DNA from 4 places in the Ensifer sp. R-19 genome. Region 3 is predicted to be linked to each of the others. Evidence: predicted binding sites of a transcription regulator. Region 3 holds the regulator's gene; each other region holds the start of a gene.
What was found. Region 3 encodes LexA, which represses DNA repair genes until DNA is damaged. Its sites were predicted from a motif close to TGTTCNNNNTGTGTTCNG; they were not measured.
Positions count from the first base shown of each region.

Region 1: radA (DNA repair protein RadA) is a predicted target of LexA. The motif match lies at 4,254-4,271, and genes of this name have one in related genera.
Region 2: ACN9MO_RS11055 (UvrD-helicase domain-containing protein) is a predicted target of LexA. The motif match lies at 2,983-3,000, and genes of this name have one in related genera.
Region 4: ACN9MO_RS27125 (ATP-dependent helicase) is a predicted target of LexA. The motif match lies at 2,685-2,702, and genes of this name have one in related genera.

Region 1 is NZ_CP184569.1:872,799-880,311, forward strand. It holds gene ACN9MO_RS04150 (SDR family NAD(P)-dependent oxidoreductase) at 1-244, opposite strand, end outside; gene purF (amidophosphoribosyltransferase) at 257-1,747, opposite strand; gene ACN9MO_RS04160 (CvpA family protein) at 1,893-2,516, opposite strand; gene radA (DNA repair protein RadA) at 2,748-4,151, opposite strand; gene alr (alanine racemase) at 4,309-5,448, opposite strand; gene ACN9MO_RS04175 (AraC family transcriptional regulator) at 5,603-6,460, shown strand; gene ACN9MO_RS04180 (AzlC family ABC transporter permease) at 6,582-7,235, shown strand; gene ACN9MO_RS04185 (AzlD domain-containing protein) at 7,232-7,513, shown strand, end outside.
Region 2 is NZ_CP184569.1:2,235,217-2,242,729, forward strand. It holds gene ACN9MO_RS11035 (efflux RND transporter permease subunit) at 1-65, opposite strand, end outside; gene ACN9MO_RS11040 (efflux RND transporter periplasmic adaptor subunit) at 62-1,246, opposite strand; gene ACN9MO_RS11045 (cyclase family protein) at 1,565-2,386, shown strand; gene ACN9MO_RS11050 (carboxymuconolactone decarboxylase family protein) at 2,447-2,854, shown strand; gene ACN9MO_RS11055 (UvrD-helicase domain-containing protein) at 3,043-5,508, shown strand; gene ACN9MO_RS11060 (adenylate/guanylate cyclase domain-containing protein) at 5,665-6,915, shown strand; gene ACN9MO_RS11065 (GNAT family N-acetyltransferase) at 7,000-7,461, opposite strand.
Region 3 is NZ_CP184569.1:1,476,331-1,483,843, forward strand. It holds gene ACN9MO_RS07255 (SAM-dependent methyltransferase) at 1-793, opposite strand, end outside; gene ACN9MO_RS07260 (cryptochrome/photolyase family protein) at 887-2,335, opposite strand; tRNA gene ACN9MO_RS07265 (tRNA-Asn) at 2,432-2,506, opposite strand; gene ACN9MO_RS07270 (hypothetical protein) at 2,663-2,959, shown strand; gene ACN9MO_RS07275 (thermonuclease family protein) at 3,120-3,842, shown strand; tRNA gene ACN9MO_RS07280 (tRNA-Cys) at 3,995-4,068, shown strand; gene ACN9MO_RS07285 (hypothetical protein) at 4,283-4,615, shown strand; gene lexA (transcriptional repressor LexA) at 4,706-5,431, opposite strand; gene ACN9MO_RS07295 (hypothetical protein) at 5,678-5,974, opposite strand; gene ACN9MO_RS07300 (hypothetical protein) at 6,104-6,910, shown strand; gene ACN9MO_RS07305 (hypothetical protein) at 7,113-7,513, shown strand, end outside.
Region 4 is NZ_CP184570.1:1,707,635-1,715,147, forward strand. It holds gene pcaF (3-oxoadipyl-CoA thiolase) at 1-511, shown strand, start outside; gene ACN9MO_RS27115 (NAD-dependent succinate-semialdehyde dehydrogenase) at 754-2,193, shown strand; gene ACN9MO_RS27120 (hypothetical protein) at 2,359-2,481, shown strand; gene ACN9MO_RS27125 (ATP-dependent helicase) at 2,818-4,887, shown strand; gene ACN9MO_RS27130 (SDR family oxidoreductase) at 5,018-5,794, opposite strand; gene dgoD (galactonate dehydratase) at 5,806-6,954, opposite strand; gene ACN9MO_RS27140 (FadR/GntR family transcriptional regulator) at 7,009-7,513, opposite strand, start outside.

The sequences.
Region 1 (7,513 bases), 600 kb from region 3:
AGCGCTCGTTGATGGCGCCACCGAGCTTGTCGATCGCTGCCATGTCGGCGAGATCGAAGGGCACCAGCGTCGCCGAACCGCCCGCAGCCTTGATCGCGTCGTCGAGTTCTTCAAGCCCGCCGACGGTGCGCGCGCAGGCGACGACATGGGCACCGGCCTTGGCCAGTTCGAGAGCGGTGAAATAGCCGATACCGCGCGATGCGCCGGTGACCACGGCCACCCGGCCTTTGAGATCGATCGTCATTTTATTGTCTGATTATCCGTTGCTGGCGAGAACCGAGAGTTTGCGGACATTGCTGGCGCCTTCCTGGTCGAGAAGGCGGGTCGGATAGTCCCCGGTGAAATAGTGGTCGGTGAACTGCGGCGCCTTCGGATCGCGCTTCTCGCCGCCGACCGCCTCATAGAGGCCGTCGATCGACAGGAATTCGAGCGAGTCTGCCCCGATGTAGCGGCACATGGAGGCGAGGTCGACATGCTGGTTGGCGAGCAGCTTGTCGCGATCCGGCGTGTCGATGCCGTAGAAATCCGGGTGGAAGATCATCGGGCTCGCGACTCGCACATGCACTTCGCGTGCACCGGCCTCCCGCATCATCTGCACGATCTTCACCGACGTCGTGCCACGCACGATCGAATCATCGACCAGAATGACGCGCTTGCCTTCGATCATCGCGCGGTTGGCTGAGTGCTTGAGTTTGACGCCGAAGGCGCGGATCTGCTGCGTCGGCTCGATGAAGGTGCGGCCGACATAGTGGTTGCGGATGATGCCGTATTCGAAGGGAATGCCGCTCTGCTGGGCATAGCCAAGGGCGGCCGGCGTTCCGCCGTCCGGTACCGGAACCACCACATCGGCTTCGACGGGCGCCTCCTTGGCGAGATTGATGCCCATGTTCTTGCGCGACACGTAAATGCTGCGGCCGCCGACGACCGAATCCGGGCGGGCGAAATAGACATATTCGAACAGGCAGAGGCGTTCCGGCTGCGATACCTCCGGCTTGCGAGAATCGATCGAGATCGATCCGTCGGGCTGGATCTCGCAGATGATCACCTCGCCGTTCTCGACATCGCGGACGTAAGTTGCGCCGATGATGTCAAGCGCGCAGGTCTCGGAGCAGAAGATCGGCTTGCCGTCGAGTTCGCCCATGACGAGCGGTCGGATGCCGATCGGGTCACGCGCGGCGATCAGCTTGGTGCGCGTCATCGCCAGCATCGAGTAGCCGCCTTCCATCTGTCGGATGGCGTCGATGAAGCGGTCGGACGAGGAGGCGTGCTTGGAACGGGCGATCAGATGCAGGACGACTTCGGTGTCGGAGGTCGACTGACAGATGGCGCCATCGGCGATCAACTGACGGCGAAGGGTGAGGCCGTTGGTGAAGTTGCCGTTGTGAGCGATCGCGATGCCGCCGACTTCAAGTTCGGCAAAGAGCGGCTGGACGTTGCGCAGCGCCACTTCGCCCGTCGTCGAGTAGCGGGTGTGGCCGATCGACATGAAGCCGGGGAGCTTTGCCAGCGTCGCCGGGTCGGTGTAGTGGTCGCCGACGAGGCCCATGCGCTTTTCGGTGCAGAACTGCTTGCCGTCGAAGGTGACGATGCCGGCGGCTTCCTGGCCGCGATGCTGGAGCGCATGCAGGCCGAGCGCCGTCAGCGCCGCCGCGTCCGAGTGCCCCAATATGCCGAAGACGCCGCACTCTTCGTGCAGTTCATCGCCTTCGAGTTCATCGTGGATTTCCATGGATCTCAGATCGGTCATCACTGTCGCCTTTGCTCCGTACCGGTGCGCATATCGTGATCAGGCCCGCCATCTTCAAGCGATCTTAGCTGAAAACGGCTGCAAGCGTTATTCCCCAAAAGGACAAAGCCCGCGGGGCGGGCTTTGTCGGCAAATCGTTCCTGTCTCAGCCGTTGGTGGCCGGTGCGTCGTCGGCGGGCGCCTGCTCCGGCGTCGTCGACGGTGTCTGGCCGGGGGTCGCCGCCGGCGCTTCGCCTTCACCTTCGCCGGTGGTGTCCTTGCCGCGCAGGCGGTCGAGAATGGTGGCGTCGGCTTCTTCAGGCAAAAGCGCGATCAGCTTGTTGCCGAGATTGTCGAGCAGCGGCTTCGACTTCGCCTGGGTTACCCAGGTCGGCTGCTGCTGCGGAGCGACGAGCCAGTTGAAGAACAGCATGGCGACGACGACCAAAAGAATGCCGCGGGCGGCACCGAACAGGAAGCCGAGGGTGCGGTCGAGCGCGCCGATGCGGCTGTCGATGATGAAATCGGCAATCCGCATGGTGATGAAGGAAATGATGATCAGCGCGACCAGGAAGATCACCGCCGCCGATCCGATCAGCGCGACAGTATCGCTGTTGGTGTACTGCTTGGCGTAGGGCAGAAGCTGCGGGTAGAGGAAATAGGCGGCCGCGGCCGCACCGACCCAGCTCGCGACCGAGAGCACCTCACGCGAGAAGCCTCGAACCATGGCCAGGATTGCGGAAAACAGGGCGACGCCGAGAACGATACCGTCGAGAATTGTAATGGGCATTTTGTCCTTACTCCGGACCCGGTTCGTCCGGGTCTCCTCAAGCCTATCCGCCATCGGCCCTGCTTGACGTTCAGGGCATTTTCAGCCTCTTCGCGGCCCCTACAGCGCCGCGCGTCCTTTCGGGCGCGCAAAGGTCGCTGTAGCGCTCAGACCTGCTGCATAATTTTGTCCTTAAATCGATCCCGATCTAAGGAATTATGCAGTCGTGGCCGGTCTGCGACACCCGCATCTTCAATCTTCGTCCTCCACCGGTCTCAGCGCGTTTCGCGATCCCGCGATGCGCGCCACCAGATCCGGCAGGCTTTCCATTTCGCTCCATCGGCCATTGCCGTTTTTCGGCAATTCGGTGGACGCGGACGGCAGGACCGCCTGCGAGAACCCGAGTTTCTCGGCTTCCTTAAGGCGTTGTGCGGTATGCGCAACCGGCCGGATGGCGCCCGACAAGCTGACTTCGCCGAAATAGACGCAATCCGCAGGAAGGGCAAGCCCGGCAAGCGATGAAACCAGTGCGGAAGCCACAGCTAGATCGGCAGCAGGCTCCGAAATGCGATAGCCGCCGGCGATATTGAGATAGACGTCGTGCTGGCCGAGGCGTACGCCGCAATGGGCTTCGAGCACGGCGAGGATCATCGACAGGCGGGCGGAATCCCAGCCGACGATAGCGCGCCGCGGCGTACCGAGCGAGGTCGGCGCGACGAGCGCCTGCACTTCGACAAGAATGGGGCGGGTGCCTTCCATGCCGGCAAAGACTGCCGCACCCGGCGATTTTTCGTTGCGCTCGCCGAGGAACAGCTCCGAAGGGTTGGCGACTTCGCGCAGACCCTTGTCCGACATTTCGAAGACGCCGATCTCGTCGGTCGGGCCGAAGCGGTTCTTGACGGTGCGCAGGATGCGGTAGTGGTGGCCGCGGTCGCCTTCGAAGTAAAGCACCGCATCGACCATGTGCTCGACGACGCGTGGGCCGGCGATCTGGCCCTCCTTGGTGACGTGGCCGACGAGCACGACGGCGGTGCCTGTCTGTTTGGCAAAGCGGATCATCGCCTGCACGCCGGTCCTGACCTGGGTGACGGTGCCGGGCGCCGAATCGACGATGTCGCTCCAGAGCGTCTGGATCGAATCGATGATCACCAAATCGGGGCGCTTGCCTTCCGAAAGCGTTGCCAGGATGTCCTCGACATTGGTCTCTGCGGCAAGCAGCACGTCGCTATCGGCAGCACCCAGGCGCTGGGCGCGCAGACGCACCTGCGCCACGGCCTCCTCACCCGAGACATAGATGACCCGGTGGTTGCGACGCGAAAGTGCGGCCGCTGCCTGCATCAGCACGGTTGATTTGCCGATCCCCGGGTCGCCGCCGACGAGCAACGCCGAGCCGCGCACGAAACCGCCGCCGGTCGCCCGGTCGAGTTCCGAAATCCCGGTCTGGATACGCGGCGCATCCTCGATCTCGCCGGAAAGCGTGGTGAGCGCCACCGGGCGGCCCTTCTTCGGCGCGCGCGTCGGACCGCCGCCGATACCGGCGGTCGGGTCGTCCTCGATGATCGTGTTCCATTCACCGCAGCCTTCGCATTTGCCCGCCCAGCGGGTGTGGACGGTGCCGCAGTTCTGGCAGATGAATTGGGTACGGGCTTTCGCCATCAGGATCGGACTTTCGAAATCTGGGAGCCGCCGGCACACATGCGAGGCGATGCCGCCGACGACAGGAGAATCACCTTTGTCGTCACATAATGCCGCGGAACGCGGAACAAAAGGTGAATTTTAGCGAAGGCCGCAAGGAATTCACGGGAAAGCCACGTCAGACGGCGCCGACATAGTTCCTGATGTAACGATGCCCGAGGCTGGTCAGCAGCTCATAGCCGATGGTTCCGCCGGCGCGCGCCACGTCGTCAATGGCGATGTTTCGGCCGAAAAGCTCGATGTAATCGCCCGGCCGCGCTGCACCGGCCGGCAGGTCGGTGACGTCGAACAGGCTGAGGTCCATGGTGACGCGCCCCACATGCGGCACGCGCTTGCCGTGCAGGAAGCCGAATGCCCCTGATGGTGTTGCCTGCCGCAGAGTCACGCCGCCGCCGGAGACCGAACGATGGTAGCCGTCGGCGTAGCCGACCGCGACGGTGGCGATGCGGCTGTCCCTGTCGAAGCGGGCGGAGGCGCCGTAGCTCGCCGTGCCTCCGGCCGCGACCTCGCGGATCTGGATGATCCTGGCTTCGGCGGTTACCACCGGGGTCATCGGGTTGATGGCATCGTTGACCGCCTCGCCGCCATAGACGGCAATGCCCGGCCGGGTGAGCTCGAAGTGATAGTCTGCGCCCAGGAACACACCGCCGGAATTGGCAAGGCTTGCATCGACACCCTCATAGGCAGCTGTCGCTTCGCGGAAGCGCCCGAGCTGGTAGGCGTTCAACGGGTGCTGCGGTTCGTCGGCACAGGCGAGGTGGCTCATGATCAGGACTGGCGAGAAGCTTGCGGGTCGCGCCGGGTCATTGGCAAGCGCCACGGCGGCCTCGACCGACAGGCCCAGCCGGTTCATGCCGGTATCGATATGCAGCACGCAGGGGTGGTCGCCGCGCTCGGAAAGAGCCGCTATGAACACCGCAAGCTGCTCGTCGGAATTGATGATCGGCACCAGGTCATTGTCGAAGAAGAGCTCTTCGTTGCCCGGCCACATGCCCGCGAGAATGTAGATGCGGCCCTCCGGAACGAGGGGGCGCAGTTCCGCACCTTCCTCGGCATTGGCGACGAAGAAGTCGCGCGCACCGGCGGCATAGAGGGCAGGGGCTGCATCATCGATGCCGAGGCCATAGGCGTCCGCTTTCAGGACCGCTGCCGCCCGCGCCTTGCCGGAGCGGGCATTCATCGTCCGCCAATTGTCGGCAAGCGCACCGAGATCGATCGTGAGGCGGTTGGAGGCGGAAAGAAATTCTGGGGGGAGCATGCCGGACACTCTTCGTGGACGATACGAAGAGCAATACAGCCAACGGCCCATGGTCGCAAATGCTCGCCTGTCGCATCGCCGTCACGCGGGCCCTGAAGGAAGGATGAGCACTTTTGTGCAAGACGGGATCGCCTCGGGTCACTATGGTTGCCCAATGCAGACGATTTCGCAGGAAGAAGCCATAGAGGTCATGCCGATTGAAGGCGGTGAGCGCACGCGCTTCTGGCGCGATCCTCGCTTTATGGGCATGGAATGTCTGACGGCGACCTTCATTACCCATGAATTCGCGCCGCATGCACATGAGACGTTCAGCATCGGCGCGATCGAGGCCGGCTCGCAGATCAGCAAGATCAAGGGCGAACGTTCGGAGGCGGGCCCTGGGTTCTTCTACCTGATCAACCCCGACGAAATCCACGACGGCCACCCCGGCGGCAGCGGCTATCGTTATCGCATGGTCTATCCGAGCGCCGATCTGCTGGTGAACATCATCGAGGACGTGACCGGTCGCGCTTTCAAGGGAACGCCGTCCTTCTCGAGGCGGGTGCTGCAGGATCCGGACCTCGCCTTGTCCTTTCATCAAGCGCACCGAACGCTTGAGCTGGCAGGCGGCACGCTCGAGGCCGAAGAAAGAATGTTCGGCGTGCTTGCGGCGATGTTCGAGAGGCACGGCAGTACGATCATCACCCCGATCGAGACGCGCGAGCAGTCCGCCGTGCATCGGGCGCGGGACTATCTGATCGAGAATTATGCTGAAGACGTCGGGCTCGAGGAACTCGCCAAGGTCGCAGGGCTCAGCCGCGCGCACCTGATCCGTGCCTTCCGCAAGGAATTCCATATCACTCCACATGCCTTTCTGACCGACAAGCGCGTGCGTGCTGCCAAGACCTTGCTCAGGCACGGCTGGTCGGCAGTGGATGCCGCCTATCAGTGCGGCTTCGCCGATCAGGCGCATTTCAGCCGCCACTTCAAGGCGCGCACCGGCGTGACACCCGGCGCCTTCCGCGCCGGCTGATCACTTTCGTTCAATACGGGATCTGCTTCCGCCTATAGACGTTCTCCGTTTCGTGTGAATGGAGACAGGGACGTTGCAGGTAAGAAATGCGTTGCAGGAATTTCGGGCCGCGGCGATCGCGATGACGCCGCTGATCGTAGCCGTCATGCCGATCGGCCTGGTGTTCGGTGCCGTGGCGGCGGCCAAGGGGCTGACGCCGGCCGAGGTGACGCTAATGAGCGCACTGGTCTTTGCCGGTGGGTCGCAATTCGTCGCCATGGATATCTGGACACATCCGGCGTCCTGGGCCGCACTCGGCTTCTCGGCTCTGCTCGTCAACATCCGCCATGTGCTGATGAGCGCCTCGATCGGCAGCAAGCTTGACGGTTTCTCCGGGCCGGCGCGCTATGCCTCGATGCTGCTTCTCGCCGATGAAATCTGGGCCATGGCCGAGATGCGCGCGAGCAATGGCAAACTCACGCCCGCCTGGTATGCCGGCCTCGCCGTGCCCTTCTACTGCGCCTGGGTCCTGACGAGCCTGACGGGCGCGATGGTTGGCGCCCTGCTGGGCGATCCCAAGGTCATCGGCCTCGACTTCGCATTCCCTGCCGTTTTCATCATCCTGGTCATGGGGTTCTGGAAGGGGCGCGAAACGGGTGCCGTTCTGGCCGCGAGCGCTTGTGCGGCCGTGGTCACGCATCAATTGCTGCCGGGCGTCTGGTACATTGCGGCTGGTGCTGCAGCCGGCGTCGTCGTGGCTATGCTTTCAGGCGGACACAAGGAGGCCCACGCATGAGCGTCGATCTCAACACTTTGCTTGCGATCCTGGCCATGGCAGTCGCGACGGTCGCGACCCGCATCGGCGGTCTCGTACTGATCCGCTACGTGACGATCGGAGAAAACCAGAAGCGCGCCCTCGAGGCCATTCCGCCAGCGGTTCTGATGGCGGTCATCGCTCCGACGGCAGTGGTCGCCGGCCCGGCCGAAACGATTGCCGCTGCCTTGACGGCGGTTGCTGCAACCAGGCTGCCGCTCTTGGCATCCGTTGCCGTCGGCGTGGTTTCGGTGGCGCTG
Region 2 (7,513 bases), 760 kb from region 3:
GCGGTAAAGCCGGTCTTGCCGCGCTCGCGAGCGGACGTCTTGCTGTGCGCTTCGCCGCCGCTCACTTGGTTTCCTCCGCGACCTTCTGCGCAGGTTCTTGCTTGCGCTCGCGACCGGCGATGCGCACTTCGCCGCCGTCGCGCAGGCGCTGCACGCCTTCGGTCACGATCTCGTCGCCTTCGTTAAGGGCCGCGTCGACAAGCACCTTGTCCGGATTGCGCTGGATGATCTTCACCGGCACCTTTTCGCTCTTATCGCCGGCAACGCGCCAGATGTAGGAGCCTTCCGAGCTCCACTGGATCGCCAGCGGATCGACCGTCGGATAGGTGTCGCCGTCAAACGCGACGGTAACGGAAAAGGACATGCCCGCCCTCAGCATGTCGTCAGGGTTTTCGAGCCGTGCGCGCACACGCAGCGTGCGGCTTGCCTGATCGAGGCGGTTGTCGATCGCGTGGATTGCGCCATCGAGCTGGCTGCCCGGCTGGGCGATCGCAAAGGCGGTGACCGGCTGGCCGACGGTGATCTTGTTGGCGAAGCGCTCCGGTACCCAGAAATCGACGAGGATTTCCGAGCGGTCGTCGACAACGGCGATCGGCGTCGTGGTCGTGACATAGTCGCCGACATTGACGGTGATGATGCCGACCACACCCTTGGACGGTGCGACGATATCGCGGCGCTTGAGGTCGAGTTCGGCAGTCTTCAGCGCCAGCTCCGCTGTCTGCATGGCGATTTCGGCGTCGCGCACTTCGACGGCGGTCATAGCGCGTGCGTTGCTGAGATTGCGGTAGCGCTCGACCTTTTCGCGGGCGCTGTCGCGGTTCAGCCGCGCCTGGTCGGCGGCGATCTTCTGGTCGTCGCTGTCGAGCTTGGCGATCACCTGGCCCTGGGCCACCTTTTCGCCGGAGCGGACGAGAATTTCGGTGAGGTTGCCGGTTGCCGTCGGCGTCACGGTGACCGAGTGGATCGCTTCGCCGTTGCCGATCGCGTTCAGCCGGTCGTTGACGACAGCGGTCGCCGAAGGCCGGACCATGACGAGGATGGCATTGTTGCCACCCTGGCCGCGGCCATTGCCGCGCTCGCCACCCTCACCGCCACCGGCGCCGGGCTTGGACAGGGCATCGATCAGCGGGTGCGAAACGCCGATGGCGGCGAGCGTCTCACCTGCGCCGGGTACGAACCGCAGCCAGACGGTTGCGCCCACGAGAAGCACAGCGGCGCTCACCGCAAGCTGTTTCCAAACCCGCATTCAAGTCTCCAGATTAAGCATAAAACACACCCCAGCGCGGCGCGGCCGGCGGTTCGTTCCGATTGGGCGGAGTATCCCCGTTCGCGCGCGTCGGGGCAATGACGGAATGCCATCATTACGCAATTGTAATAAAAGCGAATTTGGTGGCGGCATGATGACGTGCAGAGCAATTCCAGCGCAGCTTTCAGCGTGAACCGCACCTTGCTGCATAGGCCGGCATTTACAGCGGCGTCGGCCGCGCTATCCTGCAACCGCCGGCCGCTTTTTCGAGCGGTTTCGCCGTCTGGTTTTCAAGTTTCTTGAAGGAGAGCAAGAACGATGTGCGATGCCTGTGTGATGGAAACGGTGAAGGCGCGCATGCTGTCGCGCCGCAGCTTCTTCAAAGCCGCTGCAGTTGGAACCGCCAGCCTCGCCGCCGCGAGCGTCGGTGCAGCACCCCCGGCATTGGCTCAGGGACATAGTAGCGTCACGGACTTGACCCACGAACTGCACGAGGATTTCCCGACCTTCTTCGGCCAGCAGCAGTTCTTCCGCGAGCAAAAGTTCAGCTACGCCAAAGAAAAGTTCAATCTGTTCGAACTGCGCATAAACGAACACACCGGCACCCATGTCGATGCGCCCCTGCACTTCTCCGCCGATGGCCTGTCGGTCGCCGAGCTGCCGGTGGAAAAGCTCGTCGTGCCGCTCTGCATCGTCGATATCCGCGAGAAGGCAACGGCCGACGCCGATGCGCAGGTGACGCCCGACGACCTCAAGGCCTGGGTCGCCGCCAATGGCGAGATCCCGGAAAACGCCTGCGTCGCCATGCTTTCGGGCTGGGGCGCGCATATGGGCACGGAGAAATTCCGCAATGCCGATGGCGGCGGCAAGTTGCACTTCCCCGGCTTTCACGCCGAGGCGGCGAAGTATCTCATCGAGGAGAGCAAGGCCGCCGGCATTGCCGTCGACACGCTGTCGCTCGACCATGGCCCCTCACCGGATTTCGCCACGCATTATGCCTGGCTGCCCGCGGGCCGCTGGGGGCTGGAGGCTGCCGCCAATCTCGACAAGCTGCCGGCCAAGGGTGCGACGCTCATTCTCGGCGCGCCGAAGCATCGCGGCGGCACCGGCGGCCCGGCGCGCGTCTTCGCCCTTGTTTGATCCATATTCTTCAATCCGGCGGCGCAAGGCCGCCGCCGGCAACGCCATGCAGGGAAGACCATGAGCACCGTTACTCCGCCGAAGAACCCGGAAACCGATCCGCGCGTCAAAGCCGTGTTCGACGATATCCGCGCCACGCGCAAATCCGATTTCATCAACAATATGTGGCTGTGGCTCGCCTTCGACCCGGATCTGCTGGAGCAGACCTGGCGCGACGTCAAGGCGGTGATGGCAACGCCTTCTGCGCTCGATCCGCTGGTGAAGGAGATGCTCTATATCGCCGTTTCCGTCAGCAATGGCTGCGGCTACTGCGCCCATTCCCATACGGCCGCGGCAAGGGCGAAGGGCCTGAGCGATGCCGAGCACGCGGACCTCTTGCGGGTGATCTCGCTCGCCGCCCGCACCAACCAGCTTGCGACGGCGCTGCAGGTCCCGGTCGATACCGTCTTTGATAAGACGGCGGGATAAAGCATACCGAGCAAAAGTGCGCAGCGGTTTTGCGATACGACATGCGACAAATCAAAACGTGCGACCAAGAATAAGCGGTCTCGAAATCGCCTGTCTTTCCACAGGCTTGGTGCGGCTGGCGCAGAAAACGGAATAAAAGAAGAACATCCTTTCTGGCCTTTCCCCACCGAATCACTACATTGAGCCGCATGATGAGTGGTTTCGACGACATTCCTTTCTTCGACGAGGAGCCGGCGCCGCGCAAGCAGCCGCCAGCCCCCGGAGGTATCCCCGCCGCCGGCGGTATTGCCGCGCGCGCCATGGCTGCGCGCGATCGCGCCCAGCCGCGCCCGGATTATCTCTCCGGCCTCAACCCGGAACAGGCCGAGGCGGTCGAAACGCTTGACGGTCCCGTGCTCGTGCTTGCCGGTGCCGGCACCGGCAAGACCCGCGTGCTGACGACCCGCATCGCCCACATCCTTTCGACCAACCGCGCCTTCCCTTCGCAAATCCTTGCGGTGACCTTCACCAACAAGGCGGCGCGCGAGATGAAGGAGCGCATCGGCGTGCTCGTCGGCCATGCGGTCGAAGGCATGCCCTGGCTCGGCACCTTCCACTCGATCGGCGTCAAGCTGCTCCGCCGCCACGCCGAGCTTGTCGGCCTGCGCTCCGATTTCACAATTCTCGACACCGATGACGTGGTGCGGCTGATCAAGCAGCTCATCCAGGCCGAAGGCATCGACGACAAGCGCTGGCCGGCCAAGCAGTTCGCCGGCATGATCGACGGCTGGAAGAACAAGGGCCTCGATCCCGCGCAGATCCCTGAGGGTGACGCCCGCGCCTTTGCCAACGGCAAGGGCCGCGAACTCTACGCCGCCTACCAGAACCGGCTGCTGACACTGAACGCCTGCGACTTCGGCGATCTGCTCCTGCACCCGATCCGCATTTTCCGTAACCATGCGGACGTGCTGAAGGATTATCACGACAAGTTCCGCTACATCCTCGTCGACGAGTACCAGGATACCAACACGGCGCAGTACATGTGGCTGCGGCTCTTGGCCCAGCGGCCGAAGGGCGTTCCGCAGAATGTCTGCTGCGTCGGCGACGACGACCAGTCGATCTATGGTTGGCGCGGCGCGGAAGTGGACAACATCCTGCGCTTCGAGAAGGATTTCCCGGGCGCCAAGGTCATCAAGCTCGAGCGCAACTATCGCTCGACCGAGCACATCCTCGGTGCCGCCGGCCACCTGATCGCCCACAATGAGGGCCGTCTCGGCAAGACGCTCTTTACCGACCGCACCGATCCGGATGATGAGAAGGTGCAGGTGCACGCCGCCTGGGATTCCGAAGAGGAGGCCCGCGCCGTCGGCGAGGAAATCGAACAGCTGCAGCGCAAGAGCCACAAGCTCAACGACATGGCGATCCTGGTGCGCGCATCGTTCCAGATGCGCGAGTTCGAAGACCGCTTCGTCACGCTTGGCCTCAACTACCGCGTCATCGGCGGCCCGCGCTTCTACGAGCGCCTCGAAATCCGCGATGCGATGGCCTATTTCCGCCTCGTCTGCCAGCCGGCCGACGACCTCGCCTTCGAGCGCATCGTCAACACGCCGAAGCGTGGCCTCGGTGACACCACCGTGCGCACCCTGCACGACTATGCCCGCGCTCGCGATATCCCGATGCTGGCTGCCGCCAGTGACATCATCGAGACCGACGAGTTGAAGCCGAGGGCGCGGAAAGCCCTCTTCGACGTCGTCACCGATTTCCGCCGCTGGCAGAGCCTGCTGGAAACCACCGTGCACACCGAGCTTGCCGAGCAGATCCTCGACGAGAGCGGCTATACCGCCATGTGGCAGAACGACAAGTCGGCCGAGGCCCCCGGACGGCTGGAAAACCTCAAGGAACTCATCCGCTCGATGGAAGCCTTCGAGAGCCTGCGTGGCTTCCTCGAACACGTCGCCCTCGTCATGGATGCCGAGCAGAACGAAAACCTCGACGCCGTGTCGATCATGACGCTGCACTCGGCCAAGGGGCTGGAGTTCGACACGGTGTTCCTGCCCGGCTGGGAGGAAGGCCTCTTCCCGCACCAGCGAGCGCTCGACGAAGGCGGCCGCTCCGGCCTGGAAGAAGAACGGCGCCTTGCCTATGTCGGCATCACCCGTGCCAAGCACCGCTGCCACATTTGGTTCGTCTCCAACCGTCGCATCCACGGCCTTTGGCAATCGACGCTGCCCTCGCGCTTCCTCGAAGAGCTGCCGCTCGCCCATGTCGACGTGGCCGAGAGCGAGCAATCCTATGGCGGCTATGGCCGCGGCGGTTACGGCCAGTCACGCTTCGACAAGGCCGATCCCTTCCAGAACACCTACTCCACCCCCGGCTGGAAGCGCGCCCAGCAGCACCGCTCGGACGCCACCCGCGACAACTGGGGCACCCGCTCCGGCCACGCGGTCGAGCGCATCGGCTACGGCGAAAGCGGCCCGCGCGGCCGCACGATCGACGGCGAGCTGGTGGCGAAATCCACGGCCACGGAACCTTCACGCTTCTCGGTCGGCGACCGCGTCTTCCACATGAAGTTCGGCAACGGCAACATCGCTGCGATCGAAGGCAACAAGCTCACCATCGATTTCGACCGCGCCGGCCAGAAGCGCGTGCTGGATGGGTTTGTCGAGAAGGTGTGAGGAGGTCAGAGCCCTCCTCACGTGCATTCCCCGGTGACCGCGCAACCGGCGATCTCATGGCGTCGACCGGCGAAGTGTACTAATAATTGCAGGCACAATTCTCGCGTTTGAACGAAACCTTGCACCGATCTCCCTCGACGCGAAGTGGATGGAGACATGTCCTGGACGAGCGCTGTTCGCGGCCTGCTGGAGGTAGGCGCTTCAAATGCTGCCGAGGATGACCGCGAAGGCATTCTCGTTGCGAATGTCGCGGCGTGCGTGATCGTCGTCACCACCACGGGCTTTGCTCTCATCTACGCACTCCACGGCGAACCAAGTCTGGTCCCGCTCGTCTATGCCAATCTCGCTCTGGCGGCGGCCGCCGCGCTGACGCCCCTCTTTCATCGGTTCGGGCGCGTGGCATCAGGGCTTTGGGAATTCGGGATCTGCGTCGTGATCCTCGTGTGGATCGCCTCCTATGTCGGCAGAGACTCCGGCGTGCTTTTGACGCTGCTCGGCGCAACGCCGGTCGCCTTCGCGATCCTTGGGTTCCAGAACGTCGCCCTGGTGGCGGTCTTGAGCGCCACGGCCACGATCACGGTCATCGCGGCATCCATCGCGTTCCCGGAGGCGCGGTCAGGCGTCTATGACGCCAGCGGCTTCCTGCAGCTCATCTATTCCTCATCGATCGTCACCCTCACCCTCATGTGCTTCGCCACGATCTACTATGCCTTCCACTTGGCGAGAGAAGCACAAGGGCGGCTGGCCCGCCTCATGGCGTCGATCATGCCGGACGAGATCGTGGCGCGCCTGCTGAGGAATGAGCGGGAAACGATCATCAACGAATTCGAGCACGCGACCGTGGTCCTGACCGACATCGTCCAGTTCGTGAGCCTGTCAAACAGCCTGGGACCGGAAAGGACCGTGAGCCTGCTCAACGAACTCTTCAGCGAATTCGATCGGCTGGCGGCGGCGGTCGGTGTTGAGAAGATCAAGACCATTGGCGATGCCTATCTTGCGGTGGCCGGCGTGCCCGCCCGACACCCCGCCCCCGAGAAGGCGGCCGCCGCGTTCGGCTTCCGCGCCATCGCCGCTGCCCGCGAGATCGGCGAACGCTACGATGTCGTGCTGAGGCTTCGCGCCGGCATGGCGTCGGGATCGGTGACGGCCGGCGTGCTTGGGCGAACGAAATACGCCTACGACGTCTGGGGGGCGCCGGTGAACCTCGCCGCGCGCCTGGAAGCGATCGGCAAGCCCGGCTGCATCACGACGACCGCGGAGATCAGGCGGCGCCTGAACGAGCACTTCCAATTCGAATGCTCGGGCCATGAAGACATCAAGGGCTTCGGCTTGACCGAAATCTGGACCATGCAGTTGCCGAGCGCCGGTACAAACGAAGTCGGCAACCTCGCAAAGGCGGATATGTGAGGTGCCGCACACCGCTTTGCCGCGCCGTGCGCAGCAGTTTTGCGATAACGTCGTGCGAAAAGATCGCGACGCGCCGTAAGCGCCTCAAACCATCTTGCGATAGACGATAAATCCCGACTTCTCCGCCACCTTGTCGTAGAGCGCCATCGCCGTCTCGTTGGTCTCGTGCGTCTGCCAATAGACCCGTGGCGAGCCGGCCGCCCGCGCCGCCTCGTAGACGCCCTCGATCAGTGCCCGCCCGACGCCCTTTCCGCGTGCCTGCGTGTTGGTGAAGAGGTCCTGCAGATAACAATTCGGCTGGATCGCCGTCGTGCTGCGGTGAAAGAGGTAATGGGTGAGCCCAATCAGCCGCCCCTCGCTCTCGGCCACCAGCGCATGAACAGGCGCATAGGCATCGAAGAAGCGCGACCAGGTCATCGCAGTGATCGCGGGGTCGAGCGCGGTTTCGCCGGATCGGCCGTAAAAGGCGTTGTAGCCATCCCAGAGCGGCAGCCATTGCTCATAGTCAGCTCTGGTTATCGGGCGGATGCGGAGGTTTTCGGTCATTGCCGGTTCCGTAGTGGGTTGAATAGAACAGGCGGCGGCAGCGGCACTGCCG
Region 3 (7,513 bases):
CCTCGCGGTAGTCCTGGAATTTCAGTTCGACGCGGTCGGCAAGGCCGGCCCGGTGGATGCGTTCGCGGGCGAAGGCCAGTTGCTCGCGGCTGATCGTCAACCCGGTCACCTTGCAGCCGATCTCGCTCGCTGCAAATTCCGCAAAGCCGCCCCAGCCGCAGCCGATCTCCAGCACGTGGTCGCCAGCGCGCAGGTTGGTGGCTTCCGCCAGAGCGCGATATTTGGCCGCCTGCGCGGAGCGAAGGTCGTTGGCGCCGGTGGCGTAGAGTGCGGACGAATAGGTCATGCTCGGATCCAGCCATTCGCTGTAGAAGGCGTTGCCGAGGTCATAGTGAGCGGAGATGTTGCGGCGTGCGCCGGTTTTCGTATTCGCGTTGCGCCAGTGCAGGAACTTTTCGACAAGATGAAGCAGGCCGCGCGCCCGGTTCGGGAAGTGCTTGCCGATCTCGGCATTGACGAGGAAGAGCTCGAGAAAAGCGCCGACATCGGGACTGTCCCAGTCGCCGTCGATATAGCTTTCGGCAGCCCCGATCGTGCCGCCTGTCACGGCGCGTTGCGGCAGGTTCCAGTTGTTCAAGGTGAGAATCGCGCTTGGGCCCGCTCTCTTACCCCTCATCACCAGTTTGCGGCCATCCGGCACCGTGAGCATCAATGTCCCGGCCTGAAGATGCACGAGCGCGCTGAGCACCATGCGTGCCTTCAATGGGAAATCCCGCAGGACCATCGAGAGATTCTCGGCGGAAAGCTCCTGTGCGCCGTTGAACGCGGCGAGACTTGCTTCCAGCTCACGCATACACCACCCCCTCAGCTGTTGCATCCGTAAGGTGAGCCTAGCGGCAATCGCCCGAGACGCCAACCATGGATTTCTACCGGGTGCGCGTATCCGTTACGGTTCTCTTGGCGGGCTTGTGATCTCGCGGAACGCTGCAAGCGCCCGATCCCGCGCAAGGGCGTGGTCGACGATCGGTTTTGGATAGGTTGTGCCGAGTTCGATGCCGGCGCCCGAAAGCACGGCAGCCGGAGCCGCAAAGGGGCGATGGATGTAGCGTGGCTCAAGCCGATCGAGTTCCGGTATGAATCGCTTCACATAGGCTCCATCCGGGTCGAATTTTTCGCCTTGGAGAACAGGATTGAAAATCCGGAAGAACGGCGCAGCATCCGCGCCCGATCCCGCGACCCATTGCCAGCTTGCGGCGTTGTTGGCCGGATCCGCATCCACGAGGGTGTCGCGAAACCATTGTTCGCCTTTCCGCCAGTCGATCAGCAGGTCCTTGATGAGGAACGAGGCGGCGATCATCCGCACGCGATTGTGCATGTAGCCATGCCGCCAGAGCTGGCGCATGCCGGCGTCGACGATCGGGAAACCGGTCAAACCCTTGGTCCAGCGGGAAAAATCTCCTTCGTGGTCCAGCCAGCGGAAACGATCGAACCGGCGATCGAGATTGCGACGCGGGAGTTCGGGATAGTGAAACAACAGATGGTAGGAGAATTCGCGCCAGGCGATCTCCTTGCGAAAGGTGGCAACACCTTCACCGCCATCGGTCTCGATTCCCTGCGTCGCGTGCCAGACCTGCGCCGGCGAGATTTCTCCGAAGGCGAGGTGAGGAGAGAGCAGGGATGTGCCGTCAGCCTCTGGACGGTCCCGGCGCACTTTGTAGTCTGCAAGCTTTTCGTCGATAAATTCGTCGAGGCGAGTGGTCGCGCCTTTTTCCCCCGGCGCCCATATTTCGCTGAACGTCGCTGCCCAGTTCGGTTTCGTTGGCAGAAGCGACCACGCGTCAAGCTGTTCTGAAGGGGGCCAGCTTTCCGGCGTCGCGATCTTTTGCGGCTCGTCGATCGGTGGAGCCGGCTCAACCTTCGCTTCGAGCGCGCGCCAGAAAGGCGTGAACACGCGATAGGGCCCACCGGTCGTCGTCAACAAGCGCATGGGCTCGTGCAGCAATTGCCCGGCAAAGCTCTCGGCCGCGATGCCCTGAGCTGCGAGTGCTTTCTTCAGGGCCGTATCGGTGGCAATGCCACACGGGTCGTAGCGGCGATTCCAATGGACACGCTTCGCTCCCGATAGGCGCGACACTTCGCTGAGGACGTCCAGTGGGTCGCCGGAGCGGAGAATGAGTCGCGAGCCGAGCCGGCCCAGTCGAGCCTCCAACACTTCCAGCGAATGGTGCAACCACCATTGCTGCGCCGTGCCCAGCGGACCGTTGCCGCTTTCGTTCGGCTCCCGGATATAGAGCGGAATGACGGCAGCCTCATTGGCCGCAGCCGCAAGGGCCCTGTTGTCGCCAAGGCGCAGGTCCTTGCGGAACCAGACGATGATGGGCGCCGCGTTTGTCATAGGTGCCGTCTAGGACTGGGATTGATCACCGAGGGAACTTAGGTGCAAAATGAAAAAGAGCCATTCGCATTTTCTGCAAATGGCTCTTTTTGAAACTGGCTCCCCGGGCCGGATTCGAACCGGCGACCTGTCGATTAACAGTCGAATGCTCTACCGCTGAGCTACCAGGGATCATCCGCGCCGCTGTTTCGCTGTGCGCTTCAGAAGTGAGGCTGCTAATACGCATGCTTTTCCGATTTGCCAAGCGGTTTTTTCAAAAAAAATGACAAGTTCGGTTGCGAGGCTGTGGAGAAGTCCCCAATTGTGGGAAAAGATGCCGGATAGGGAATGATGAATAAAAACAGGAAGCAGCCGCATTTCGGGATTGATCCGCAGACGCGTCAGATCGTGCTCGGGAAGTGGCGCATCACGCTGCCGGAATCGCCACTGCTGCGTATCCTGTTGGGCTCGCTTCTGGTGTTCTTTGGTTTTCTTGGCTTTCTGCCGGTGCTCGGCTTCTGGATGATACCGCTGGGCCTCATCGTGCTTTCGCACGATATCCCATCCGTCCGCCGTCGCCGGCGTCGCCTGGCTGTTTGGTGGGCGCGCTGGCGCGGACGAGCCGATTCTTCGAACGGCTCGTGAACCGGAGCTATTGCGGTCAACCGTCCCGGATGCCTCGGCTTCGATTCTCTGCCAATTGATTCCCAGCGAAGCGGCTGAACCCTTTGTTGAGGGAGGCCGCCGAAAACTTTTCGGCAACCCATCAAACGCATAATGCGGTCGCGAATCAGGATGGGAACGCATGGCCAAAGCCACTACGAAACGTCGAAGCCGGAATTCCGGTCGGAGCAGGGGCAAACAAGGCGGTATGGCGCCGTGGTATCTGGCCGCCGCACTCACTGTCGGCGGCGTGGTCGCTTACGATCATCGCGCCGAACTGAAACATTGGCCGGTGGTATCGGACGTGGTCGCGTCCACGTCCCGACACGAGTCGAGGCCGAAGCCCGTTCGTGTCGCGCAGAAAGCGGACGAGCGTCCCGCGCAACAGGCGGAGAAGCGGAAGCCGAATCCGGTGACAAGAGTTGCCCTTGCCGCTCCGGTGCCGTCCGTTGACGTCGGCGCCAAGGCGCCGACACCCGTGGTGCGGCCCAGTGAGGAAGTGAAGACGGCATCCGTTCGCACGGATCAGTTTTATTTCTGCGGGATTCGCAACGACAACTGCGTGATCGACGGCGCCACCTTCCTGTACCACGGCGAAACGATCCGCGTCGCAGACGTCGAGGCGCCGCGTATTCGCCAGGCAAGCTGCGACAAGGAACGTTCGCGCGGCTTCTATGCCAAGCAGCGCCTGCGCGAATTGTTGAATGCGGGTGACTTCAGGCTGGAAACGGCGAGCGGCCGTCAGGATGCCAAGGCCGGTGAAAAGCTGCGGCTGGTCACCCGCGGCGACCAGTCTATCGGGCGTGTGCTCGTATCCGAGGGGCTGGTGCGGCCGTGGACAGGACACGCGACGCCCTGGTGTTGAGGCCACCCCAGATGCGATCGGCGGAGGTTCGCGATCGCTCTGTGGAAAGTATCCGTCTTACAAATCGACGGCGCGTTTTTCGGAAAATGCCTCTTGCGGTTTTTCTGCAATCATTCTAAATCCGCGCCAACGCTCGGTTATCCGAGCTGTGAGGCCTCGTGGCGGAGTGGTGACGCAGAGGACTGCAAATCCTTGTACCCCGGTTCAATTCCGGGCGAGGCCTCCAATAACTCTCACCTCATTTTAGTGCGGATAGACGTTCTGCCTCAGGGCAGAGCGATTGTGTGTGTTTGCCTCCACACGCCCGCACAAGCCACGTCTTCTAAGCCACTATCGGATCTTATCGCTTCGGTGAAATCGGTAGAGGGGGAACGATGACTCCGCTGACATCAGCCGCATCGGTAGCGTCCGTCATCATCAAAACGGAGGCAATCGCATATATGAAGACGAAACTTGTCCTGACGGCCTTGGCCCTCTTCGCTGCGACCACATTTGAGGCGCAGGCAGAGGATCTGGTTTTCAAGCTGAAGAACAACACCAACGCAGTGCTGACGAACTTCTATACGTCGCCTGTGGGCGTCAATGAGTGGGAAGACGATGTTTTCGGCCGGCAGGTGCTGAACCCAGGGGAAGACATGGAGATCACCATCGCCGACGGCCGGGAGGTCTGCAAGTACGACATGCGCTTCGAGTTCGAAGAAGGCTCCGGCCTCGATACGACCGAAGACATGCAGGACCTCTGCGAGCTCGGCGAGTACACCATCCACGAGTAAGAGGCGTGCCTTCAGGTCGCCTTCAATAAACAGAGCCTCGCAGCCGCAAGCGGTGGCGAGGCTCGGTCGGATGCCAGGTTTCCCTCGGAATCAGTGGTAGCGGCGGATCAGCCCGACGAGCTTGCCCTGGATCTTCACCCGATCGGGCCCAAAAATCCTTGTTTCGTAGGCAGGGTTCGCGGCTTCGAGCGCGATCGATGCGCCCTTGCGCCGGAAGCGCTTCAGCGTCGCTTCCTCATCATCCACGAGCGCCACGATGATATCGCCGGGATTGGCCGTATTGCCATTGCGGATGATCACCGTGTCGCCGTCGAAGATGCCGGCTTCGATCATCGAGTCGCCCTTGACTTCGAGAGCGTAGTGTTCGCCGTTGCCGATCATGTCGAGCGGTATGGTAATGTCGTGCGTGTTGTTCTGGATCGCCGAGATCGGCACACCGGCAGCGATGCGGCCCATGACCGGGACGGAAACCGATGTGTTGTCGGCCACGGGCGTGGGCTTTGGCGGTGCGGCAGGAGCGGCCGCTGGCGCCTTGCCGAGGCTGCCCTCGATCACGCTGGGCGAGAAGCCGCGGCGGGGCTGCTGCTGGCTTGACGCGTAGGCTTCCGGAAGCTTGATGACCTCGAGCGCGCGGGCTCGGTTCGGCAGACGGCGAATGAACCCGCGTTCTTCGAGTGCCGTGATCAGACGGTGAATGCCGGACTTCGACGCCAGGTCGAGCGCATCCTTCATTTCATCGAATGATGGTGGGACGCCTGACTCCTTCATGCGTTCGTGAATGAAGAGAAGCAATTCCTGTTGCTTGCGGGTCAGCATGGCACGTCGCTCCCAGAGGCGTGAAACAAATCAAGAACAGACACTATCTGTTCCATATGTGTTCCGCAAGTGCCTAAAATTCCGTGAATTCAGACAATTGGCGCGTCTGTGCGTGTCGATTGGTCACTTTTACGGGAGCAGAGCGGGTTTGGGCGATGATCGTGCCCAAACGGAGGGCCGTGGGGCAGCGCGTTGCGCGACGGCACGGCGATTCGAACGAATCGCGAGCGTTTTTGTGCAAAGAGGCTAGGCCGGCTGCGTGGCGGCGCAGGCGTCTTCGAATTCCTTCACCGTCTCGGCGCTGTTGTCTTCTGGAAGTACGGCATCCGCCGCATCGGTCGCGACCGGCCTGTCGCCATCATAGACGAACGACTGGATGTAGAACGCGATCGCACCCTTCCACACCTTGCGTCCATCGATCTGATGGCACGGCACGGCGCTCTCGAAATCGGTCTGAAGTTCGTCCACCGTGGCGGCGCTGAGCTTGACGTCAGGCATATTAGGCGACGCGACTATCGAAGCGAGAAGCAGGGCGGCAAGCACGGTGATCGTCCACTTTGATGCAAGGGTGGGACTACGGGGCGGTTAACGATGTGAACCGCGCTTTCGTTCCGAAGTCCAGCAAGCTTGGCGATCACTGTCATGTGTTCAACAGCTCTTTGAGTGCAGGCTGTGGCCGTTTTGCGCCAGGGGCACGCAGCGGCGAAGCCGCCTCAGCCTGGCGCGCCGTCCGCGCTGCAATCGCTTGGGTTGCGCCAAGTCGCGGCCTCGCTGCCGGCGTGCACAAATCCGTGTTGTGAAGATGCCGCACGTCTCGACAGGTTGCGGGAAAAATGGGGTGGTTGCATGCGTAGATTGTCGTTGGCGGTTCTCTGTCTGTTGGTGGCGGCGGGAGCGGCCGCTGCTGAAGAAGGGCGTTCGAATATCTGGAAGGAGATCAATGCCTGGACGGTGGGCTCCGATCCGTCCTTGGGCGGCTCGTGCTATGCGGCCACGAGCTACGACGGCGGAATGATCCTTCGAATCGGCTTTTATCCGAGAGGATCGGCGAACCTGGCGTTTCTTTCGATCGGCAATGCCAACTGGAAATCGATCGAGCCGCAGAGGGAGTATGACGTCGCCTTGCAGCTCGACCGTGGCCGCCAGTGGCCGGCTGTCGCGTTCGGCGTGGACCTCACAGGCTCGAAGGCTCTGGTCGTCAACTTCTCCAACACCGACTTCTTCACCGAATTCGTGCGCAAGAACACGCTGGCGCTGGCGTTCGAAGGGCGCGTGGTGGCGAGCCTCAGCCTGCGCGATTCGATGAAGGCCGTCAGCGAGATGTTCAAATGCCAGGAGGCGCTGATTGCGTTGATGCCAAACGGCGGGCAGGGGGCGGCCGCCGATCCGTTTGCGGGCGCTGGCGGGAATGCGCCAAACAATGACCCCTTTGCTGGCGGCGGCCAGACCAAGTCGTCGAAAGATCCCTTTGCCATGTGATCTTGGCGTGAGCGTCGTTCCGCTGGGAGGTGAATATTCCTAAGATTTTGCATGGGTGCGGGTTACCCACCCTCGACAGTCACGCGGCGACCTATCAAAATGCGGGCAAACGGGGGATTTGCATGCGTAGATTGCTGTTCGGATTGGTGAGCTGTCTGATGGCCACGGGACCGGCCGTGGCTGAGGACTCCGAGATCATCAAATGGAAGGAAGTCGGCGCTGGACCGTTGCTTCCGACACGTCGATGGAAGGCTCGTGTTTCATCACGTCGATGTTCGAAGGCGGAATCAGGCTGCGCCTGGGGTTCTATCCCAAGGGCTCCGAATCGCCGCTCTACATGAGTTTCGCCAGCGACGACTGGAAGTCGCTCGAGGTCGGCAAGGACTATGACCTGACGTTCCGCTTCGACAAGAGCGATCCCTGGAGTGCGGCGGCGACCGTCGCCGGCGACGAGAGCGGCAAGTTCCTCTTCGTGAACGTCACCGATGCGGAATTCCTGACGGGGTTCGTGCGCAAAAGGACGTTGGCGATCGCCTTTGACGATCGCGTTGTCGCAAACCTCAGTTTGCGCGGCACCGGCCCGGCGGCGGAAGAACTCCTGAA
Region 4 (7,513 bases), on a different replicon from region 3:
CGAGAAGCTCGCCAGTCTGCCGACACCGTTCCGCGCCAACGGCACGGTAACGGCCGGCAACGCCTCCGGCGTCAACGACGGCGCGGCTGCCCTCATCCTTGCCTCCGGCCAAGCGGTCGAACGCTACGGTCTAAAGCCTCTCGCCCGGGTCGACGGAATGGCAACGGCGGGTGTTCCGCCACGCATCATGGGCATCGGCCCTGTGTTTTCGACCCGCAAGCTCCTGGAGCGCCTCCGTCTTGATATCGGCGACATCGATATCGTCGAACTGAACGAAGCCTTCGCGGCACAGGCGCTCGCCTGCATGCGGCAGCTCGGACTTGCCGACGATGCGTCCCACGTCAATCCGAATGGCGGCGCCATCGCGCTCGGCCATCCGCTTGGCATGTCAGGAGCACGCCTGGCGCTGACGGCAGCATTGGAGCTTGAGGAGCACGGTGCGAAGCGTGCGATCGCCACCATGTGCATCGGCGTCGGACAGGGCATCTCGATGCTGCTGACGCGGCCGTGAATTCCGCCTGCTGGAAGGATCAATGTTCAAGGTCTGGCGCGATCGCCAGAGCACATCATCGCGGGTAGCCCCCATCCCCCATCGCCATCGGGCTTCAAACCCGACACGCCTATTCCTGACAAATCGCGTCTTGATATTGCCGGCGGAAGCGCCCAACTGATCGGCATCGCGCTCCTTCGCACTTTCCTCACCGGCGCGTCCTGCACTCGAAGCGATAGACGTCAATCTTCAAAGGTTCCCCCATGACCCAGTATCCCGATATCCTCCTTCATATCGACGGCACCTGGCGGCCGGCGCGCGCGGGCAAGACCATTCCCGTCATCGACCCTGCCACCGAGGAAACGATTGGCCAGGTGGCCTGGGCAGAAGTGGCGGATCTGGATGAAGCGCTGAACGCCGCCCAAAAAGGTTTCCAAGTCTGGCGTGCGACCTCGGCTTTCGACCGGGCAAAGGTCATGCGAACGGCAGCGGCGCTGCTGCGCGAGCGTGTCGGCGACATCGCCTGGCTGATGACGCGGGAACAGGGCAAGCCGCTGGCCCAGTCCAAGGGCGAAATCCTCAGCGCCGCCGAAATCATCGAGTGGTTTGCCGAGGAGGGAAAGCGCGCCTATGGCCAGATCATTCCGCCGCGCACGCCCGATGTCACCCAGATGACCGTCAAGCTGCCCGTCGGCCCGGTCGCCGCTTTCACGCCCTGGAATTTCCCGATCAACCAGGTCGTACGCAAGCTGTCCGCCGCGCTGACCACCGGGTGCTCGATCATCGTGAAGGCACCCGAGGAAACACCGGCATCGCCGGCCGAACTGATCCGGTGCTTCGTCGATGCTGGTATTCCCGCAGGCGTCGTCAACCTCGTCTATGGCGTGCCGGCGGTCATCTCGGAGTATCTGATCTCGCATCCGGTAATCCGCAAGATGTCCTTCACCGGCTCGACCCCGGTCGGCAAGATGCTGGCGGCACTCGCCGGCCAGCACATGAAGCGCGCGACGATGGAACTCGGCGGCCATGCCCCTGTCATCGTCACCGAGGACGCCGACATCGAGCAGGCCGTCGCGATCATGTCCGGCAGCAAGTATCGCAACGCCGGTCAGGTCTGCGTGTCGCCGACCCGCTTCCTGGTCCAGGAACGGGTGGCAGACCAGTTCCTTGAAGGTTTTGTCGCCGCATCGCGGAAGATCAAGGTCGGTAACGGCCTCGAGACTGGCATCGACATGGGGCCGCTGGCCAATGAGCGGCGCATCCCCGCGATCGAAAGCCTGGTCGCCGATGCCGTGGAGCATGGCGGCCGGCTGGCAATCGGCGGTCATCGTATCGGCAACCGGGGCTATTTCTTCGAGCCGACGGTGCTTGCCGACGTGCCGGTCAGCGCCCGTATCATGAATGACGAACCCTTCGGTCCCGTCTCCATCATCAACCGCTTCAACGAGCTCGATGAGGCGATCAATGAGGCCAACCGCCTGCCGTTCGGGCTTGCGGCTTACGCCTTCACCGGCTCCGAGCGAAGCGCCCATCGCCTCGCAAGCGAAGTCGAGAGCGGAATGATCTCCATCAACCATCTCGGCCTGGCGCTACCGGAGGTGCCCTTCGGCGGTATTAAGGATTCCGGCTACGGCACGGAAGGCGGCTCCGAGGCGATCGAAGCCTATCTGGAAACCCGCTTCGTCACGCGCAAGAGCGTGTAACCGCTCATTCCACTCCCGCGCGCGCCCGGCGCGCGCGGGAGATGCTGCTTGTCACTCACCAAGGGCACCAGCTCGACCCGCAGAAGTAGCAATCGCAAATTTACTCCCCTGTTACGAAGTTTGCCCACCATCGGACCCATGGCATGATGCCTATGGGAGAGCACGATGGGTTACGATTGGGATGGCGCACGCGGGCGCCGCATGAAGATCGCACGATTTGGCACGGCCGTCGCTCTGGCAACCTTGTTGGTGTCGGTCGCTGCGCAGGTCGTGGCCCGGGCAATCTAAACACCGACGGGTTGGCTTGTTCGGCGCACCGAAGGCCAGGTCGAAGGTTTCCGAACACAGTGACCAATAGCCCCCGGATCTGCTTCTCGAGATCGAAAATTCGGCCGTCCACGGCTCCGCTCCTCGATGTTCCGGATATTCTGCGGCATAGCAGCCTGTGAAAGCCCGGCCAGCCGGGTTTCCAGCGGCAATCGAAGCTGATACGTTCCATTTTTGTTCCGAGTCATCTGCTTCGGGCGAAGAGTTTGACGCCGTGAAGCGGAATCCGTGAATTCTTTCAAGGAGATGAAACGGAACGAAGATTTTGGGAATCTTGCTGACAACGCTTGGACACGTATGAGCGCCGCCTATCTCGAAAAGCTGAATGACCGCCAGCGCCAGGCGGTGGTGCATGGTGTGGGATTGCCGCAAGGCCAGGTCGGCGGCCCTTTGCTGATTATTGCCGGCGCCGGGTCGGGCAAGACGAACACGCTCGCCCACAGGGTGGGGCATCTGATCGTCAATGGTGCCGATCCGCGTCGCATTCTGCTGATGACCTTTTCCCGCCGTGCCGCCGCTGAAATGACGCGCCGGGTCGGACGCATCTGCCGCCAGGTGCTCGGCGACAATGCCGCCGTCATGACGGATGCACTTTCCTGGGCCGGCACGTTCCACGGGATCGGCGCGCGGATCCTTAGGATCTATGCCGAACAGATCGGCCTTGGCGCGGATTTCACCATCCATGATCGCGAAGACAGCGCCGATCTCATGAACCTCGTCCGCCACGAGCTCGGCTTCTCCAAGATGGAAAGCCGCTTCCCGACAAAGGGCACGTGCCTTGCGATCTATTCGCGCGTCGTGAACTCGGAAAGCTCGATCATCGACGTCTTGAAGACCGCGTATCCCTGGGCTGTGAGCTGGGAACAGCAATTGAAGGAACTGTTTGCCGGCTATGTCGAGGCAAAGCAGGCGCAAAGCGTGCTCGATTACGACGATCTCCTTCTCTACTGGGCCCAGATGGTTTCCGACGCGGAGCTGGCGCAGGATATCAGCAGTCGTTTCGATCATATCCTGGTCGACGAATATCAGGACACGAACCGCCTTCAGGCCTCGATCCTGCTATCGCTCAAGCCCGAGGGCCAAGGCCTGACCGTCGTTGGAGACGACGCCCAGTCGATCTATTCCTTCCGGGCCGCGACGGTCCGCAATATCCTCGATTTCCCGAATGCGTTTTCGCCGGAACCCGCCGACGTCATCACGCTCGATCAAAACTATCGCTCGACGCAGCCGATCCTCGCTGCCGCCAACGGCGTCATCGGGCTTGCGCGGGAACGGTTCACCAAGAACCTCTGGACGGACAGGCAGTCCGAGCAGCGCCCGCAGCTTGTCACCGTCAAGGACGAGGCGGACCAGGCCGCCTATATCGTGGAGCAGGTTCTCGCCAACCGCGAGGTCGGCATAGCCCTGAAGCAGCAGGCGGTGCTGTTTCGCTCCGCCAACCACAGCGGCACGCTCGAAGTCGAGCTCACCCGTCGCAACATTCCCTTCGTGAAATTCGGCGGTCTCAAGTTCCTTGACAGCGCCCATGTCAAGGATCTGCTGGCAACCTTGCGTTTCGCGCAGAACCCGCGTGACCGCGTCGCCGGCTTCCGGCTGTTGCAGATGCTGCCCGGGATCGGCCCGCAGACGGCAGGCAAAATCCTAGACGCGATCGCCGCCGATCCGGAACCGCTCGCAGCGCTCGCGGAAATTCCAGCGCCACCCAAGACCGGGGAGGATTGGGCGAGCTTCGTTGATCTCGTTTCCGCTCTGCGGAAAGCCGACGCGGGATGGCCGGGAGAAATCGCGACGGCGCGCGCCTGGTACGAACCGCATCTCGACCGCATCCACGAAGACGCCGAAACGCGCAAGGCCGACCTCGTGCAACTCGAGCAGATCGCCGGCGGCTACCAGAACCGCGAGCGTTTCCTGACCGAACTGACGCTCGATCCGCCGGATGCCACCAGCGACCAGGCAGGCGTGCCCCTGCTCGACGAGGACTACCTGATCCTGTCGACCATTCATTCTGCCAAGGGACAGGAATGGCGCTCGGTCTTCATGCTCAATGTCGTCGACGGCTGCATCCCGTCCGATCTTGGTGTCGGCACAACCGCCGAACTCGAAGAGGAGCGGCGACTGCTTTATGTCGGCATGACCCGGGCGCGCGACCACCTGGCGCTGGTGACGCCGCAAAGGTTCTTCACCTACGGCCAGAACAGCCAAGGCGACCGGCATGTCTACGCATCGCGGACCCGCTTCATTCCGGCGACGCTGCTGCAGTTCTTCGAGACGACGAACTGGCCGAAGATTTCGGCGGCCGTCGGCGAACGCAGCGCCAAGCAGATCCGCATCGATGTCGGCGCCCGGATGCGTTCCATGTGGAAGTGAGGATGGGTCGCGGCCGTGATGCTTCGGTCTCCGAACCGCCTGGTGCCCAGCGCCGTTCCAATGAAAAAGGATGCTCTACCCGTCTGCTGTAGCAGAGATCGCCATACAGGCGCGCGCATCAGCCGACGGTTTAGGGATGATGCAGCACGCTCACCCCGCCATCGACCGTCAGGCAGGTGGCGTTCATGAAGGGGCATTCGTCCGAAATCATGAAGAGGGCGGCCTTGGCGATTTCCTCCGGCGTCGCAATGCGACCGCCGGGATGAAGCTTCATCGTTTCGGCTTCCGCCGCGGCCGGGTCGGGAAATGAGTTCCAGTATTCCACGGCTTTCTGCGTGCGCACGTAGCCGGGTGCCAGCGCATTCACCCGCAAGCCCTGCCCGGCATATTCCAGCCCCAGCGCCTTGGTCATGCCGAGAAGCGCATGTTTGGCGACGGGATAGGGGAAGGTGTGCGGGATGATGGTGAAGGCGTGGGTCGAGGCGATGTTGAGGATGACGCCGCCACCCGCAGCGATCATGCCCGGCAGCACGGCCTTGCTGCAGTTCCATGCGCCCTTGAGGTTGATGTCGAAGCAGCGCTGCCAGTCGGCATCCGAGAGTTTCAGCGGCTCGAAGAAGACGTTGACGCCGGCATTGTTGACCAGCGCGTTCGGCTGGCCGATCTCGCGGCTGGCCGTGGCAATCGCGTGTTCGATGGCATCCGCATCCGTGATGTCGGTCGTGGTGTAGCCGATCTTTCCGCCGGTCGCACGGAGCCGTTCGGCCTCGGTCGCCAGCAGACCGCCATCACGATCGATGAGGTAGAGGCTCGCGCCTTCCGCAAGGAAGGTCTCGGCAATAGCAAGGCCGATGCCTTGAGCCGCCCCAGTGATGACGACGCGCTTTCCTTCGAGACGACCCGCCATGTCCGCGCTCCTCACCACTCGGCGACGCTGCCGTCGGCATGGCGCCAGATCGGGTTGCGCCAGCGATGGCCTTCCTTCGCGCGTTCGATGACATATTGCTCGTCCACCTCAATGCCGAGGCCCGGTCCCTGCGGGATCGACACGAAGCCGTCTGCGTAATGGAAGACTTCCTTGTTGGAGATGTAGTCGAGGACGTCGTTGCCCGTATTGTAATGGATGCCCAGGCTCTGCTCCTGGATGAAGGCGTTGTAGCTGACGGCGTCGACCTGAAGGCAGGCGGCGAGCGCGATCGGTCCGAGCGGGCAATGCGGCGCCAGTGCCACGTCGTAGGCTTCCGCCATCGACGCGATCTTGCGGCACTCGGTGATGCCGCCGGCATGCGACAGATCCGGCTGCAGGATGTCGGCATAGCCGTCTGAAAGCACCGACTTGAAATCCCAGCGCGAATAGAGCCTTTCGCCGAGCGCGATCGGCGTCGAGCAATGGTTGGCGATTTCCTTCAGTGCCTCGCGGTTTTCCGAAAGCACCGGTTCTTCGATGAACATCAGGTTGAAGGGCTGCAGTTCCTTCGCCAGCACCTTGGCCATCGGCCGATGCACGCGACCGTGGAAATCGACGCCGATGCCGATATGCGGGCCGATCGCCTCGCGGATCGTTGCGATGGTCTCGACCGCCTTCTCCACCTTCTCCCAGGTGTCGACGATCTGCATCTCCTCGCAACCATTGAGCTTGATCGCCTTGAAGCCGCGGGCAACGACATCGCGCGCATTGTTGGCGACGTCGGACGGACGGTCGCCGCCGATCCAGGAATAGACCTTGATGCGGTCACGCACCTGTCCGCCGAGCAGCGCGTGGATTGGCTGGCCGTAGGCCTTGCCCTTGATGTCCCAGAGCGCCTGGTCGATGCCGGCAAGTGCCGACATATGGACCGCCCCCCCGCGATAGAAGCCGCCGCGATACATGACCTGCCAATGGTCTTCGATCAGCAGCGGATCCTTGCCGATCAGGTAGTCCGAGAGCTCGTTAACCGCGGCTTCCACCGTCAGGGCTCGACCTTCGACGACCGGCTCGCCCCAGCCGACGATGCCCTCGTCCGTCTCGATCTTCAGAAACAGCCAGCGTGGCGGAACGATATAGGTGGTGAGCTTGGTGATTTTCATGGTGCGATATCCGCTGGGTGCAACGAGGCGGCGATGGCCGCTTCAGAGAGGATTTCAGCCCGCCGTATGGGCGGGTCGGTGACGTTCGACGGCAAGCTTGAGGTCGCGCGCCGCAAGGTCGAGCATGCGCATCGAACAGTCGCGCGCCCGCGCCTTGTCGCGCAGGCGCAGCGCCTCGACCAGTTCGCCGTGAATGTCGACGGCTTCGTCACGGCGATCGGCGACTTCGTTGGAGGCGTGCAGCGAGAACTTCAGCGCCGCCTGGATAATGCCGACGAGTTGCAAGAAGACCTGGTTGTGGCTGGCCTTGAGCAGGCATGTGTGAAAGGCGACGTCGGCATCGGTGAAACCAACGAGATCGCGCTCGCCGTCACGCATCGCCTGCCAGGCGCGTTCGAGATCGGCGATTTCCTGAACGGTGGCGCGTTCGGCGGCAAACTCCGCCGCCGCTGGCTCGATCGCCCGGCGGGCTTCCAGAATGCAGTTCAAGAGGTCGAACTCGAAGATGCGCTCGCCGATCCATTCAAGCACCTGCGAATCAAGAATGTTCCATTCGTCC